Regions from separate parts of the Kitasatospora sp. NPDC101447 genome, predicted to be linked through region 2. Evidence: predicted binding sites of a transcription regulator. Region 2 holds the regulator's gene; each other region holds the start of a gene.
The links. The regulator HrcA, encoded in region 2, represses chaperone genes, less so after heat shock. The targets are predictions, from matches to a motif close to TTNGCACTCNGNNNNNCNGAGTGCNAA.
Positions count from the first base shown of each region.

Region 1: a site for HrcA is predicted at 1,482-1,508, ahead of groES (co-chaperone GroES). Genes of this name have one in related genera too.
Region 3: a site for HrcA is predicted at 2,465-2,491, ahead of ACIRST_RS30455 (FmdB family zinc ribbon protein). Genes of this name have one in related genera too.

Region 1 is NZ_JBIWNL010000012.1:148,815-153,600, reverse strand. It holds gene ACIRST_RS19300 (methyltransferase domain-containing protein) at 1-994, opposite strand, end outside; gene ACIRST_RS19295 (hypothetical protein) at 1,089-1,400, opposite strand; gene groES (co-chaperone GroES) at 1,650-1,955, shown strand; gene groL (chaperonin GroEL) at 2,091-3,722, shown strand; gene ACIRST_RS19280 (LysR family transcriptional regulator) at 3,877-4,786, shown strand, end outside.
Region 2 is NZ_JBIWNL010000014.1:102,875-107,660, reverse strand. It holds gene ACIRST_RS21385 (16S rRNA (uracil(1498)-N(3))-methyltransferase) at 1-164, opposite strand, end outside; gene dnaJ (molecular chaperone DnaJ) at 243-1,385, opposite strand; gene hrcA (heat-inducible transcriptional repressor HrcA) at 1,458-2,492, opposite strand; gene htpX (zinc metalloprotease HtpX) at 2,795-3,715, shown strand; gene ACIRST_RS21365 (hypothetical protein) at 3,750-4,334, shown strand; gene ACIRST_RS21360 (DUF3097 domain-containing protein) at 4,366-4,786, shown strand, end outside.
Region 3 is NZ_JBIWNL010000028.1:30,696-35,481, reverse strand. It holds gene ACIRST_RS30465 (potassium/proton antiporter) at 1-650, shown strand, start outside; gene ACIRST_RS30460 (MFS transporter) at 1,003-2,364, shown strand; gene ACIRST_RS30455 (FmdB family zinc ribbon protein) at 2,503-2,799, shown strand; gene ACIRST_RS30450 (hypothetical protein) at 3,080-3,352, shown strand; gene mscL (large conductance mechanosensitive channel protein MscL) at 3,383-3,802, shown strand; gene ACIRST_RS30440 (hypothetical protein) at 3,828-4,127, opposite strand; gene ACIRST_RS30435 (sigma-70 family RNA polymerase sigma factor) at 4,334-4,786, opposite strand, start outside.

The DNA of each region.
Region 1 (4,786 bases), on a different contig from region 2:
TCAGCTTCTTGATGTGGAAGGGCATCACGTCGGTGAGCTCGAAGGCGTGCGCGTACGGGGTGGCGACCAGCTCGTCCGAGGTCAGGTAGGCGATCTTCGGGTCGATCAGCCGGCCGCCGACCTGCTCGGCCACCTCGGCCACCAGGTGCGCCCGGATCACCGCGCCGTCCGGCTCGTACAGGTAGCGCCCGACCGGGCCGGCCGGCGGGTCGGGCAGGTCACCGCCGGTGAGGCTGTCGCCGTGCGGCAGCAGGGTGGCGCGGTGCGGGCTGGCGGCCCTGGTGCCGAACCAGAGCACCGCCTCCTTGACGTCGCCGTGGTCGGAGACCCACTCGGCCTCGGCGTCCGCCGGGACGGCCTCGTGCGGGATGCCCGGTGCGACCTTCAGCGCCCCGATCGGGGTGCGCCGGCCGGCCTCGATCGCCCAGGAGAGCGGCGGGGCGTACGCCTCGGGGTCGAACACCCGGCCGCGCGAGGTCCGTCGGGCCGGGTCGGTGAACACCGCGTCGTAGCCGGCGACGTCCACCTCGGCGACGTCCGCGCAGCGCACCTCGACCAGCTCGGCCAGGCCCAGCGCGGCGGCGTTCGCGGCGGTGGCGGCGCAGGCCGCCGGGTCCTTGTCGACGGCCAGCACCTCGATGCCCGCCCGGGCCAGCGCCAGCACGTCCCCGCCGATGCCGCAGCACAGGTCCGCCAGCCGCCGTACGCCCAGCTCGGCGAACCGTCGCGCCCGCCACTCGGCCACGCTGCGCCGGGTGGACTGCTCGACCCCGTTGGGCGTGAAGTACATCAGGTCGGCGTCCGCCCCGAACTTCGCGCGCGCCCGCTGCCGCAGCCGCGCCTGCCCGAAGGCCGCCGACACCAGCTCCGCCGGGTGCTCCCGCCGCAGCCGGGTGGCCAGCGCGAGCTCCTCCTCGGGGGTGAACTCGCGCAGCTCGGCGAGCAGGGCCTGGCCCTCGGGGGTCAGCAGGGGCTGGAGGTTCTCGGTGTCCACGGGGTCATTCTCGCCGGTCGGCGCGGCGCCGTGCCCGGGGCGGGCGCGAGCGGGCGGAGCCCGGCTCGGGCCCCGCGGACGGCGGGCGGCGTGCTCATCCGAGGGCGGCCAGGCAGAGCACGACGGGCAGGGCGAAGGGGGCGACCGCGGCGGAGATCGGCAGCAGCCGGTAGTCGGCCCGTTCGCCGAGCACGGCGACGGCGACCGGCACGCCCCAGCCGATGACCAGGGCGCAGAGCGCGCCGTAGGCGACGCAGCCGCCACTGTCGGAGCCGAAGCCTTCGGCCACGGCGGCGCCCAGCCAGAAGGCGCCGAGCGGGAGGGCGGCCAGTACGGGCAGGAGTGCCACCGCGAGCACGGCGTCCTGCGCGTCGGACGGGCCGAGGCGTACCGGGGTGTCGGTCATGGCACGAGTGTGCCGAGGGCGCCGACGGTCGCACATGAGTACGGGTACTCATCCCTCGGCCGGGGCTGTCCGGGCGCGCCGTTGGCACTCTGGTTGACTGAGTGCTAACACGGCCCTATGGTCGTCCTTGGCACTCCCCACCGGGGGAGTGCTAACGCGAAGACGTGTGTCTGACCCCCGCGACGGCAGACCCGCAGGCTCGCCCCTACCCGTTAGAAAACCCCGTAATCTCCGAAGGGGAGCTCGGACGTGACCACCAGCAGCAAGGTTGCCATCAAGCCGCTTGAGGACCGCATCGTGGTCCAGCCGCTCGACGCCGAGACGACCACGGCCTCCGGCCTGGTCATCCCGGACACCGCCAAGGAGAAGCCCCAGGAGGGCGTCGTCCTGGCCGTCGGCCCGGGCCGCTTCGAGGACGGCCAGCGTCTGCCGCTCGACGTCGCCGTCGGTGACATCGTCCTGTACTCGAAGTACGGCGGCACCGAGGTGAAGTACCAGGGCGAGGAGTACCTCGTCCTCTCGGCTCGTGACGTTCTCGCCATCATCGAGAAGTAAACGCAGCATCGAGAAGTAAGTCGTTCCGACCCGCCCCGGATCCGTGTCCCAAGTGACAGGGGCCCGGGGCGTGGTTGTTGGTTCACGTAGTTCGGCGGCCGGTGGGCCGGCCGCAGCCCCGAGGGAATAGGGAACATGGCGAAGATCCTGCAGTTCGACGAGGACGCCCGCCGCTCGCTGGAGCGCGGTGTCAACAAGCTGGCCGACACCGTCAAGGTGACCATCGGCCCCAAGGGCCGCAACGTCGTCATCGACAAGAAGTTCGGCGCCCCGACCATCACCAACGACGGTGTCACCATCGCCCGTGAGGTCGAGCTGGACGACCCGTACGAGAACCTTGGCGCGCAGCTCGTCAAGGAGGTCGCCACCAAGACCAACGACGTCGCGGGTGACGGCACCACCACCGCCACCGTGCTGGCCCAGGCCCTGGTCAACGAGGGTCTGCGCAACGTCGCCGCCGGTGCCGGCCCGGCCGCCCTGAAGAAGGGCATCGACAAGGCCGTCGCCGCCGTCTCCGAGCACCTGCTGTCCGTCGCCCGCGAGATCGAGGGCAAGGACGACGTCGCCGCCGTCGCGTCCCTCTCCGCCCAGGACACCCAGGTCGGCGAGCTGATCGCCGAGGCGATCGACAAGGTCGGCAAGGACGGTGTCATCACCGTCGAGGAGTCGAACACCTTCGGCGTGGAGCTGGACTTCACCGAGGGCATGCAGTTCGACAAGGGCTACCTGTCGCCGTACTTCGTCACCGACGCGGAGCGGCAGGAGGCGGTCCTGGAGGACCCGTACATCCTGATCAACCAGGGCAAGATCTCCTCCATCCAGGAGCTGCTGCCGCTGCTGGAGAAGATCCTGCAGGGCGGTGCCTCCAAGCCGCTGCTGATCATCGCCGAGGACGTCGACGGCGAGGCGCTGTCGACCCTGGTCGTGAACAAGATCCGCGGCACCTTCAACGCCGTCGCCGTCAAGGCCCCGGGCTTCGGTGACCGCCGCAAGGCGATCCTGGGCGACCTGGCCACCCTGACCGGCGGCACGGTCATCTCCGAGGAGGTCGGCCTCAAGCTCGACCAGGTCGGCCTGGACGTGCTGGGCACCGCCCGCCGCGTGACCATCACCAAGGACGAGACCACCGTCGTCGACGGCGCCGGTGACGCCGAGGCCGTGGCCGGCCGCGTCGCCCAGATCAAGGGCGAGATCGCCGCCACCGACTCCGACTGGGACCGCGAGAAGCTGCAGGAGCGCCTGGCCAAGCTGGCCGGCGGCGTCTGCGTCATCAAGGTCGGCGCCGCCACCGAGGTGGAGCTGAAGGAGCGCAAGCACCGCCTGGAGGACGCCATCTCGGCGACCCGCGCCGCGGTCGAGGAGGGCATCGTCGCCGGCGGTGGCGCCTCCCTGGTCCACGCCGCCAAGGTGCTGGACGAGGGCCTGGGCCTGTCGGGTGACGAGGCCACCGGTGTCGCCGTGGTCCGCAAGGCGCTGCACGAGCCGCTGCGCTGGATCGCCCAGAACGCCGGCCTGGAGGGCTACGTCATCACCTCCAAGGTCTCCGAGCTGGAGATCGGCCAGGGCTACAACGCCGCCACCGGCGAGTACGGCGACCTGGTGAAGGCCGGCGTCATCGACCCGGTCAAGGTCACCCGCTCCGCCCTGGAGAACGCCGCCTCGATCGCCTCCCTGCTGCTCACCACCGAGACCCTCGTGGTGGAGAAGAAGGAGGAGGAGGCCGACAACGGTCACGGCCACTCCCACGGTCACGGCCACTCGCACTGAGGCCCGAACGACTGACCGGAGGCCCGGTCCGCACCCCGCGAGGGGACGCGGGCCGGGCCTCCGGCTGTCGCCCGCCCGGTCGTCCGCCGGGTCGTGGCCGCTTCAACCATCAGTAGAATTTTGCAGAACGCAAAGATTGCCTTATAACTAAGGCATGATCGAGGCCCGCCACCTGCGCGTCCTGCGTGCCGTCGCCCGCACCGGCTCCTTCTCCGCCGCCGCTCGTGAGCTGGGGTGCACCCAGCCCGCCATCAGCCAGCAGATGAAGGCCCTGGAGAAGTCCGTGGACACCCCGCTGGTGGTCCGCTCGGGCCGCGGGATGCAGCTCAGCGAGGCCGGGCGGGTCCTGCTCAAGCATGCCACCGGGATCCTGGCCGGGCTCTCCGCCGCCGAGGAGGAGGTGGCCGCGATCGCCGGGCTGCGGGCCGGCCGGGTGCGGCTGGTGTCCTTCCCGACCGCGAGTTCCACCCTGGTGCCGCCCGCGGTCGCCCGGCTGCGGGACGGCCATCCGGGGGTGCGCGTGTCGCTGGTCGAGGCGGAGCCGCCGGAGTCGCTGGCGATGCTGCGCGGCGGCGAGTGCGAGATCGCGCTGGCCTTCCGCTACCCGCAGTCCGACGGCGCCGTCGTGCTGCCGCCGCCGGCGCACGGCACGCCGCGCGAGGCGCGGGCCGAGGCCAACCTGGAGGCCCAGCAGCTGACCGCCGGGACCGACTGGTCCGATCTGGTGGTCACCCCGCTGCTGGACGACCCGCTGGTGGGCCTGCTGCCGGCCGCCCACCCGCTGGCCGGGCGGGGCGGGCCGGTCGAGCTGGCCGAGCTGGCGGGGGAGCAGTGGATCGCCGGCTGCCCGCAGTGCCGGGGGCACCTGGTGGAGCTGTGCGCCGGGGCGGGCTTCGAGCCCCGGATCGACTTCGCGACCGACGACTACCCGGCGGTGGTCGGCCTGGTGGCGGCCGGGCTGGGCGTGGCGGTGCTGCCGCGGCTGGCGCTGCAGTCGGTGCGCCCTGACGGCGTGTCGACGGTGCCGGTGCGGACGGCCTCGGGGGCGCCGGCGGTGCGACAGG
Region 2 (4,786 bases):
TCCACGCCGAGTCCCAGCCCGTCGGCGAGGGTCACCGCCTCGCCGGCCGTCAGCCGCTTCACGGCGGCCGCGTGCCGGCCCTCCGGGCCGTCCAGGCGCACCAGGGTGCCGGGCGCGGCAGTGGTGATCCGCTCGGTCTCGACGACGAAGACGGGCGCGGTCATGCGGGGAACCTCCGGGAGGGGGTGGATCGGGCACGCGAAAGGGGTGCCGGGTGGTCCCCGGCACCCCTCCGCGGACGGCTACCGGCCGTTGAAGGCGTCCTTCAGGCGGGAGAACAGGCCCTGCTGGCCCGGCGCGAACTGGCCGGACGGCCGCTCCTCGCCGCGCAGCACCGCGAGGCGGCGCAGCAGCTCCTCCTGCTCGGCGTCGAGCTTGGTGGGCGTCTTCACCTCGACGTGCACTATCAGGTCGCCCCGGCCGCCCCCGCGCAGGTGGGTGATGCCGCGGCCGTGCAGCGGGATCGACTGGCCGGACTGGGTGCCGGGCCGGATGTCGACCTCCTCCAGGCCGTCCAGGGTCTGCAGCGGCACCTGGGTGCCGAGTGAGGCCGCCGTCATCGGGATGGTGACGGTGCAGTGCAGGTCGTCCCCGCGCCGCTGGAAGATGGCGTGGGTGGTCTCGGCGATCTCGACGTAGAGGTCGCCGGCCGGGCCGCCGCCGGGGCCGACCTCGCCCTCGCCGGCCAGCTGGATCCGGGTGCCGTTGTCGACACCGGCCGGGATCTTGACGGTCAGCGTGCGGCGGGCGCGGACCCGGCCGTCGCCGGCGCACTCCGGGCACGGGGTCGGCACGACGGTGCCGAAGCCCTGGCACTGCGGGCAGGGGCGGGAGGTCATGACCTGGCCCAGGAAGGACCGGGTGACCTGGGAGACCTCGCCCTTGCCGCGACACATGTCACAGGTCTGCGCGGTGGTGCCGGGGGCCGCGCCCTCGCCGCTGCAGGTGGTGCAGGTGACGGCGGTGTCGACCTGGAGTTCCTTGGTGGTGCCGAAGGCGGCCTCCTCCAGGGTGATCTCCAGCCGGATCATGGCGTCCTGGCCGCGGCGGGTGCGCGAGCGCGGGCCGCGCTGGCCGGCCGCGGCGCCGAAGAAGGCGTCCATGATGTCGGAGAAGCCGAAGCCCGCCGCGCCGGCGCCGAAGCCGCCCGCGCCGCCACCGCCGCCCGGGGACAGCGGGTCGCCGCCGAGGTCGTAGACCTGACGCTTCTGCGGGTCGGAGAGCACCTCGTAGGCGGCGTTGATCTCCTTGAACCGCTCCTGCGTCTTCGGGTCCGGGTTGACGTCCGGGTGCAGTTCGCGTGCCAGGCGCCGGAACGCCTTCTTGATCTCGTCCTGCCCCGCATCCCGTCGGACGCCGAGTACCGCGTAGTAGTCCGTGGCCACCAAATGCTCCGCTTGTTCCGCCTGTAGTAGTGCTGCGACTGGACGCCGTTGGTCGTCCAACGGCGACGTTTGCTACGACTCGGCCAGGATCTGACCCACGTACCGCGCTACCGCCCGCACCGCCCCCATTGTGCCTGGGTAGTCCATCCGGGTCGGACCGATCACACCCAGTTTGGCCACGCTCTCGTCGCCCGAACCGTAACCGACGGACACGACCGAGGTGGAATTCAGCCCTTCGTAGGCGTTCTCCCGCCCGATCCGGACCGTCATCGCGGCGTCATTGGTCTCACCCAGGAGGCGGAGCAGGATGACCTGCTCCTCCAGGGCCTCCAGCACCGGCTGGATGGTGAGGGGGAAGTCGTGGCCGAAGCGGGTCAGGTTGGCCGTGCCGGCCAGCATGATCCGCTCCTCGTTCTGTTCCGCGAGCGTCTCGAACAGGGTCGCCAGGACCGTGCTGACGGTCGGCCGGTCGGCCGGCTCGAACATCGCCGGGAGTTCCTCCAGCACGCCCGGGACCTCCGGGAGGCGGCGGCCGGCGGCTCCGGTGTTGAGCGCCGTCCGCAGGTCCGCCAGGACGGTCTCGCCGACCGTGCCCGGGCAGTCGACCATCCGCTGCTCGACCCGGCCGGTGTTGGTGATCAGCACCAGCATCACCTTGGCCGGGGCCAGCGCCACCAGCTCGATGTGCCGGACGGTCGAGCGCGTCAGCGACGGGTACTGCACCACCGCGACCTGCCGGGTCAGCTGGGCGAGCAGCCGCACGGTGCGCGCGACCACGTCGTCCAGGTCGACCGCGCCGTCCAGGAAGTGCCGGATCGCCCGGCGCTCGGGGGCGCTCATCGGCTTGATCTCGGCGAGCTTGTCGACGAAGAGGCGGTACCCCTTGTCGGTCGGGATGCGGCCGGCGCTGGTGTGCGGCTGGTGGATGTAGCCCTCCTCCTCCAGCGCCGCCATGTCGTTGCGGACGGTCGCCGGCGAGACCCCGAGGTTGTGCCGCTCCACCAGGGCCTTGGAGCCGACCGGCTCCTCGGTGCCCACGTAGTCCTGCACGATCGCGCGGAGCACGGCGAGCTTGCGTTCGTCCAGCTGGCGGACCTCACCGGCCATGGGGCACGCACCTCCGTCTTCGCACGTTGTCCGTCTGTGTCCCTGTGTGTCCCTGTGTGCTGCAGCGGGCCGCTCCGGGAGGCCCCGGTTTTGGCACTCTGAACACACGAGTGCCAAAACCGTACCTGCCAGTGTAAGGCCCGGGTCCTACGGCAGGAACGGCTTGACCGGCGTGATCCTGCCCGCAGTTCCGGGTACGGCCCGCGGGGCCCCGCCCGTTCACGGGTCACCGGCGCGCGGGTGGTGCCCCGGGGCCGTCCGGGTGGGAGCATCGGAAGCGACGGCGAATGGAGGAGCAAGCGATGTCGAGCTCGGGCCAGCACACCCGTTTCGCGCCCGACCGCGGCCTGACCGGCCGCATGGTCGCGACGATGTTCGTGATCGGGCTGCTGTACGTCGGTTTCACCGGCCTGCTGATCGCGCTGCTGCGCGGCGCCTGGCCGCTGATCGTCCTGATCTCCGGCGGGCTGTTCGTGGCCCAGTTCTGGTTCAGCGACAAGATCACCGAACGGGCCATGGGCGCCCACCAGGTGACCCCGGAGGAGTTCCCCCAACTGCACGGCACGATCGACCGGCTCTGCGCCCTGGCCGACATGCCCAAACCGCGCGTGGCGGTCGCCGACAACGACATGCCCAACGCCTTCGCCACCGGCCGCAACCCGCAGAACGCGGTGGTCTGCGTGACCACCGGCCTGCTGCGCCGGTTGGAGCCGGAGGAGCTGGAGGGCGTCCTCGCGCACGAGCTGTCGCACGTCGCCCACCGGGACGTCGCGGTGATGACGATCGCCGGCTTCCTCGGCGTGCTCGCCGGCGCGATGACCCGGATCGCCGTGTACGGCGGGTTCATGGGCGGCGGGCGCAACAACAACGACCAGAACGCGGCCATCGTGGCCCTGATCATCCCGCTGGTCTCGATGCTCGTCTACGCGATCAGCTTCCTGCTCACCCGGCTGCTGTCCCGCTACCGCGAGCTGGCGGCCGACCGCGCCGCCGCGCAGCTCACCGGCCGGCCCAGCGCGCTCGCTTCGGCCCTGACCAAGGTGACGGGGCAGATCGCGGCCATCCCCAGCAAGGACCTGCGCCAGGCGCAGCCGTACAACGCCTTCTACTTCGCCCCCGCGCTGAGCGCGCGGGAGGCGGCCTCGCAGCTGTTCTCCACCCACCCGTCGCTGGAGAAGCGGCTGGCGCAGCTGGCGAAGATCACCGAGCAGCTGGGCCGCTGAGCCCGCGCCCGCCGTTCGACACGAGAGGACCGCCGTGGGAATCCTGGACGCCCTGTTCGGCCGCACCAAGCCCGTCAAGCCCGACCTGGACCAGCTGTTCGGCGTGCCGTCCGCGGCGCTGACCCTGGAGGCCGGCGCCGGGTTCACCCCCACCGGGCTCGGCTCGGTCTGCTTCGCGGCGGTCGAGGGCGCGGCCTTCGTGCAGGTCGAGCAGCAGGTGCGGGCGCTGCTGGACGCGGACACCGAGCGCGGCGGCGTGCCGGTGGAGGCCTCCAAGGACGACTACGGCTACTCCTGGCTGCTGGCCCGGCACTCCCCGCAGGAGCTGCCGGAGCTGGTGAACGACCTGCACGCGGTCAACAGCGAGCTGGAGGCGAACGGCTTCGGGCCGCAGCTGCTCTGCTCGCTGGTGGGCTTCCGCAACCCGCAGGGGCAGTCCTTGGCCCTGGTCTACCTCTACAAGCGCGGCACCTTCTACCCGTTCGCCCCGATGCCCGGCGGCGGGGAGAAGCGCAACAGCCCGCTGGAGCTGCAGGTCAACGCGATGCTGGGGAACGACCTGCGGCTGGAGAAGGACCTCAGCCGCTGGTTCCCCGTCTGGGGCGCGCCAGGCCTCTGACGGCCCGTCCGGCGTCCCTATGATCACCCGTATGCGCAGCCGCCAGTACGGACCCGACCTGACCCCGCCGTGGAAGAAGCAGACCCCCGCCCCGGAGGTGCCCGCCGAGCCGGACCTCGTGGTCGAGGAGGCGGCGACCGGCTTCTGCGGGGCGGTGGTGCGCTGCGAGAAGACCGCCGAGGGGTTCACCGTCACCCTGGAGGACCGTTTCGGCAAGCACCGGGTGTTCCCGCTGGTCCCGCGCGGCTTCCTGCTGGAGGGCAGGGTCGTCACCCTGGTCCGCCCCACCGCCCCGGCGGCGCCCCGCACGCCCGGCCGCACCGCCTCCGGCTCCGTCGCCGTCCCCGGCGCGCGCGCCCGGGTCGCCCGCGAGTCGCGGATCTACGTCGAGGGCCGGCACGACGCCGAGCTGGTCGAGCGGGTCTGGGGCGACGACCTGCGGATCGAGGGCG
Region 3 (4,786 bases), on a different contig from region 2:
TGTTCGTCCTGCTCGGCCTGCTCTGCACGCCCGCGACCATGGGGTCCGCGGTGGTGCCCGCGCTCGTCATAGGCGGCGTGCTGGTCTTCCTGGCCCGGCCGCTGTCGGTGGTGGTCTCGCTGACCCCCTTCAAGGTGCCGGCCCGCGAGCAGGCGCTGCTGAGCTGGGCCGGGCTGCGCGGGGCGGTGCCCATCGTGCTGGCCACCATCCCGGTGGTGTCGGGCGCGCACCAGGCCGAGGACGTGTTCAACATCGTCTTCATCCTCGTCGTCGTCTTCACCCTGCTCCAGGGGCCGACCCTGCCGTGGGTGGCCAAGCGGCTGCGGATCGGCGAGGGCGCGATGGGCCAGGACCTCGGCATCGAGTCCGCCCCGCTGGAGAAGCTGCACGGGCACCTGCTGTCGGTCGCACTCTCCCCCACCTCCCGGATGTCCGGTGTGGAGATCGGCGAGCTGCGGCTGCCCAAGGGCGCGGCGGTCACCCTGGTCGTGCGCGAGGGCAACTCCTTCGTGCCGGACAAGGCGACGGTGCTGCGCGGCGGGGACGAGCTGCTGGTGGTCACCACGGACGACGTCAGCGAGGCCGCGGAGCGGCGACTGCGGGCCGTCGACCGGGGCGGCAAGCTCGCGGGGTGGCTCAACGGGCGGTGAGCCCGGTGAGCCCGGGGCGCCCGGGGTGCTTGGGCGCTTCGGGCCCTCCGGGGTGCTTGGGGCGCTTGGGCGCTCCGAGCCCTCCGGGGTGCTCGGGGCGGGGTGGGCTGGCGGGATCTACGCGCGTAACTGTATGCTGGTTCGACCACGCCGTATAACCACCGCTAGACCACCCCCAGCATCTGCCTGACGCAGAGTTGGCGCGACCGCTCGGCGGCCGCGGTCCGGCCCCCGGCAACCACACCGGGCCGACCCGGTATCTACCCCGGTCGACGCGCGAGAGGACGACTCTCGGCGCCGTCGGGGCCACACCATGCCCTGCCGCGCTACCAGGCAGCAGGAAGGACCGACCGTGACGGCCCGCCGAACGGTCGATACCTCCGCGGACAGCACCGCGGACACCAGCGCAGCCCAGGCCCCCGCCCGCGTCGGGTACGGCGAGCTGCTGCGCACCCCCGGAGCCTGGACCTTCCTGGCCCCGGCCCTCGTCGCGCGACTGCCGTACGCGATGCTCAGCATGGGCATCCTGCTGCTCGTCTCCAAGACCCACGGCTCGTACGGCACCGCCGGTACGGTCACCGCCGTCGCCGCCGTCGCCCAGGCCCTGGTCGGGCCGCAGACCGGGCGGCTGGCCGACCGGTACGGCCAGGCCTCGGTGCTCGTCCCGACCGTCCTGGTGCACGGCGCCTCGGTCGGCGTGCTGATCGCGCTGGCGCTCGGCCACGCGCCGGCCTGGAGCCTGTTCCTGGCCGCCGTCCCGGCCGGTGCGAGCGTCCCGCAGATCGGTGCGATGGTCCGGGCCCGCTGGGTCGCCCGGTTCACCGCCGACGGCCCGTCCGACGCCTCGGCGGCCCGGGTCAGCACCGCGTTCGCCTTCGAGTCGGTGACCGACGAGTTCACCTTCGTGATCGGCCCGATCCTGGCCTCCGGCATCGCCGCCATGGCGAGCCCGGCGACCGCCCTGGTCGCCGAGGCCGCGCTGACCGTCGTCGGCGGCCTGGCCTTCGCCGCCCAGCGGCGCACCGCCCCGGCCCGGATCGTGCCGCAGCCCGGCGCCGAGCGCGTCTCGGCGATCGCCTCCCCCGGCGTGCGGCTGCTCGCCGGCTCCATCCTCGGGGTCGGCGCGGTGTTCGGCGGCATGCAGGTCTCGGTGAACGCCTTCGCCGACTCGGTCGGGCAGCACGACGCGGGCGGCACCGTGTACGGGATCTTCGCGGGCGGCTCGATGCTGGCCGGCGTGCTCTACGGCGTGATCGCCTGGCGGCGGCCCGTCCACAAGCGGATGCTGATCAGCTACGCGCTGCTGGTGCTGGGCTGCTCCACGCTGTGGGCGATGCCGAACCTGGTCGCGCTCACCGTCGCCGGGCTGGTCTGCGGCCTGGCCATCGCGCCGACCCTGATCAGCGGCTACACCCTGGTCGAGACGCTGGTCGCGGACGGCGCCAAGACGGAGGCCTTCACCTGGCTGACCGGCGCCATCGGGCTGGGGCTCGCGGTCGGCTCGATGGTGGCGGGCCGGCTGATCGACGGGCACGGGCCGTCCACCGGGTTCCTGGTGCCGCTGGTCGGCGCCGGCCTGGGGCTGCTCGCGCTGTTCTCGCTGCGGCACCTGCTGGTGGCGCCGCGGACTTCGAACCGGATCGTCGCCGGCTCCGCGGCGGGCTCCGTGGAGTCCGCCGGTGCTGCGCAGCTGGTGGGCGCGGCCAAGGGCTGAGCGGGGCGGTGGTTCGCGGCCGATCCCGGGCCGGGGCGGGGCCGATCTCACACCGGAGTCGCTGGACTGATCCCGCGGAATGCCGCATCATTGACCATCGTTAGCACTCATCAGGCGAGAGTGCCAGGAGGAAGACAAGTGCCCACGTACCAGTACCAGTGCACCGAGTGCGGCAACGGCCTGGAGGCGGTGCAGAAGTTCACCGACGAGGCACTGACCACGTGCCCCGACTGCCAGGGACGGCTTCGCAAGGTCTTCTCGGCCGTGGGTGTCGTGTTCAAGGGGTCCGGCTTCTACCGGACCGACAGCCGCTCCTCCTCCAGCAGCTCGGTCGGTTCCGGGTCGTCCTCGACCTCGTCGACGACGACCTCCTCGGCCCCCGCGTCGGGCACGGGCTCCTCGGCCCCGTCCAGCCCGGCTCCGGCCGCGAGCTGACCCGGGCGCCCGGGGGGAATCCCGGCGCACAGCAGTCCTCGGAAAGGCCCGTCGACCCCGCTTCCACGCGGGGGCGGCGGGCCTTTCCGCATATGTTCGGCCCGCTTTCGTCAACTCCGGAGGACCCGGCCGACCGGTGTGGGTGTACGAAGTCGTCCACAGGGGCGGGTTTGTCCACAGGCTGGGGAAACGGCTTTCCGGGCCCGGCCCGAGCGCGCATCGTGTGGGTGGTCAGCCGGCCCACCGGGGGTCGGCTGCCGGACCCTCCGGAGGTGCGTCGATGACGACCGTGGGCTTCTCCGTCCCGCCGCCCGCCCCCGCCGTTCCACCCCGGCAGGAGGTGCCCAGCTTCCCGCCGATCCGGCGCGGGTGCGGCGGGTGGCACCGTCTGCGCAGCGCGGTCCGGCGACGGGCCGGGGTGCCCGCGCTGGTGCTGCTCGCGGTGGCCGCCGCGCTCGCGCTCGGGCCCGCGCGGGCCGGCCTGCCGCCGTCCGGCGGGGGCGCGCTGGGCCGGACGGGTTGTCAATCCGGGACTGCGGAAGATCACCCGTAACCCGGCGACGACTTCGTCGTTCGAGGCGGCATGAAGGGCTTCAAGGAATTCCTGCTGCGCGGAAATGTCGTCGAACTCGCCGTCGCCGTGGTCATCGGCGCGGCTTTCACCAACATCATCAACGCCTTCGTGAAGGGCGTGATCAACCCGATCATCGGCGTCTTCGGAACGAAGGACCTGGGTTCCTACAGTTCCTGCCTCAAGGGGCCCTGTGTGGTGAGCCCGACCGGTGAGGTCACCTCCGGGGTCCAGATCCTGTGGGGATCGGTGCTCAGCGCCGCCCTGCAGTTCCTGATCACCGCGGCCGTCGTCTACTTCGTCCTGATCGTGCCCATGAACCGGATGGCGGCCCGCCGCAAGACCCCCGGGGAGGTCGCGGCGGAGGCCGAAGCCAAGGAGGTCCAGCTACTGACCGAGATCCGCGACGCGCTGGTCGCGCCCCTGCGCTGACGCGCAGACCTTCCCCGTCCGCCCCTCAGCCCCCGTGGTGCGGCGGGCGCTGGCTCAGGTACCAGTCCAGCCCCCGCCCACCGCTCTCCCCCGCCCCGGAGCGCTCGCCCCAGCCGGTGTCGGTGTCGTCCCGGGACTGCTGGTCCAGCGGGTCCCGGAAGACCAGCCGGGCCTTGGCCGCGGGCTTCTGCTGCGGCTCGCCGTCCCGGGTCGGGTCCTGGTTCCCGCTCTGGTCCTGGCCCTGGCCCTGGCCCTGGTTCCGGCTCTGGTCCCGGACCTCGCCCGTGCCCTGCTCTGCCGGCTGTTCCTGCCCCTGCTCGCTCACCCTGTCCACTCCGTCGTTCGCGTCGTCCTGGCCGCCCGTCCTGTCCCTCCAGCCTAAGAGCCCCGTGGCACGACTCGGGCCCCGGTGCGGAGCGCTCCGTACCGGGGCCCGGGCGGGCGGCGGCAGATCCGTCCGGCAGGCCGGCGGACGGGCTGGTCATGCGGGCCCGACGGCCGGGCTCGGGCGACCGGCCGGGCTCGGGCCGGTCAGGCGGCTTCGAAGCCCGCGTGGTCCGCGATCTTCTTCAGCTCGGCCAGCGCGTGCTTCTCGATCTGCCGGATCCGCTCACGGGTGAGGCCGTGCTGCTTGCCCACCTCGGTGAGGGTGCGCTCGCGGCCGTCCTCCATCCCGTAGCGGGAGCGGATGATCGAGGCCGTGCGGTCGTCCAACCGCCCGATCAGGTCGTCCAGTTCCTCACGGCGGAGCATCACCATCACGGCGTCCTCGGGGGACGTCGCCCCGGTGTCCTCGACGAGGTCGCCGAACTGGGTCTCGCCCTCGTCGTCCACCGACATGTTCAGGCTGACCGGGTCACGCGCCCAGTCCAGCACGTCCTTGATCCGGGCCTCGGTGGTGTCCAACTCGGCCGCGATCTCGGCCGGCTCGGCCTCGCGCCCCAGTTCCTTGGACTTCTCGCGCTGCACCCGGCGGATCCGCCC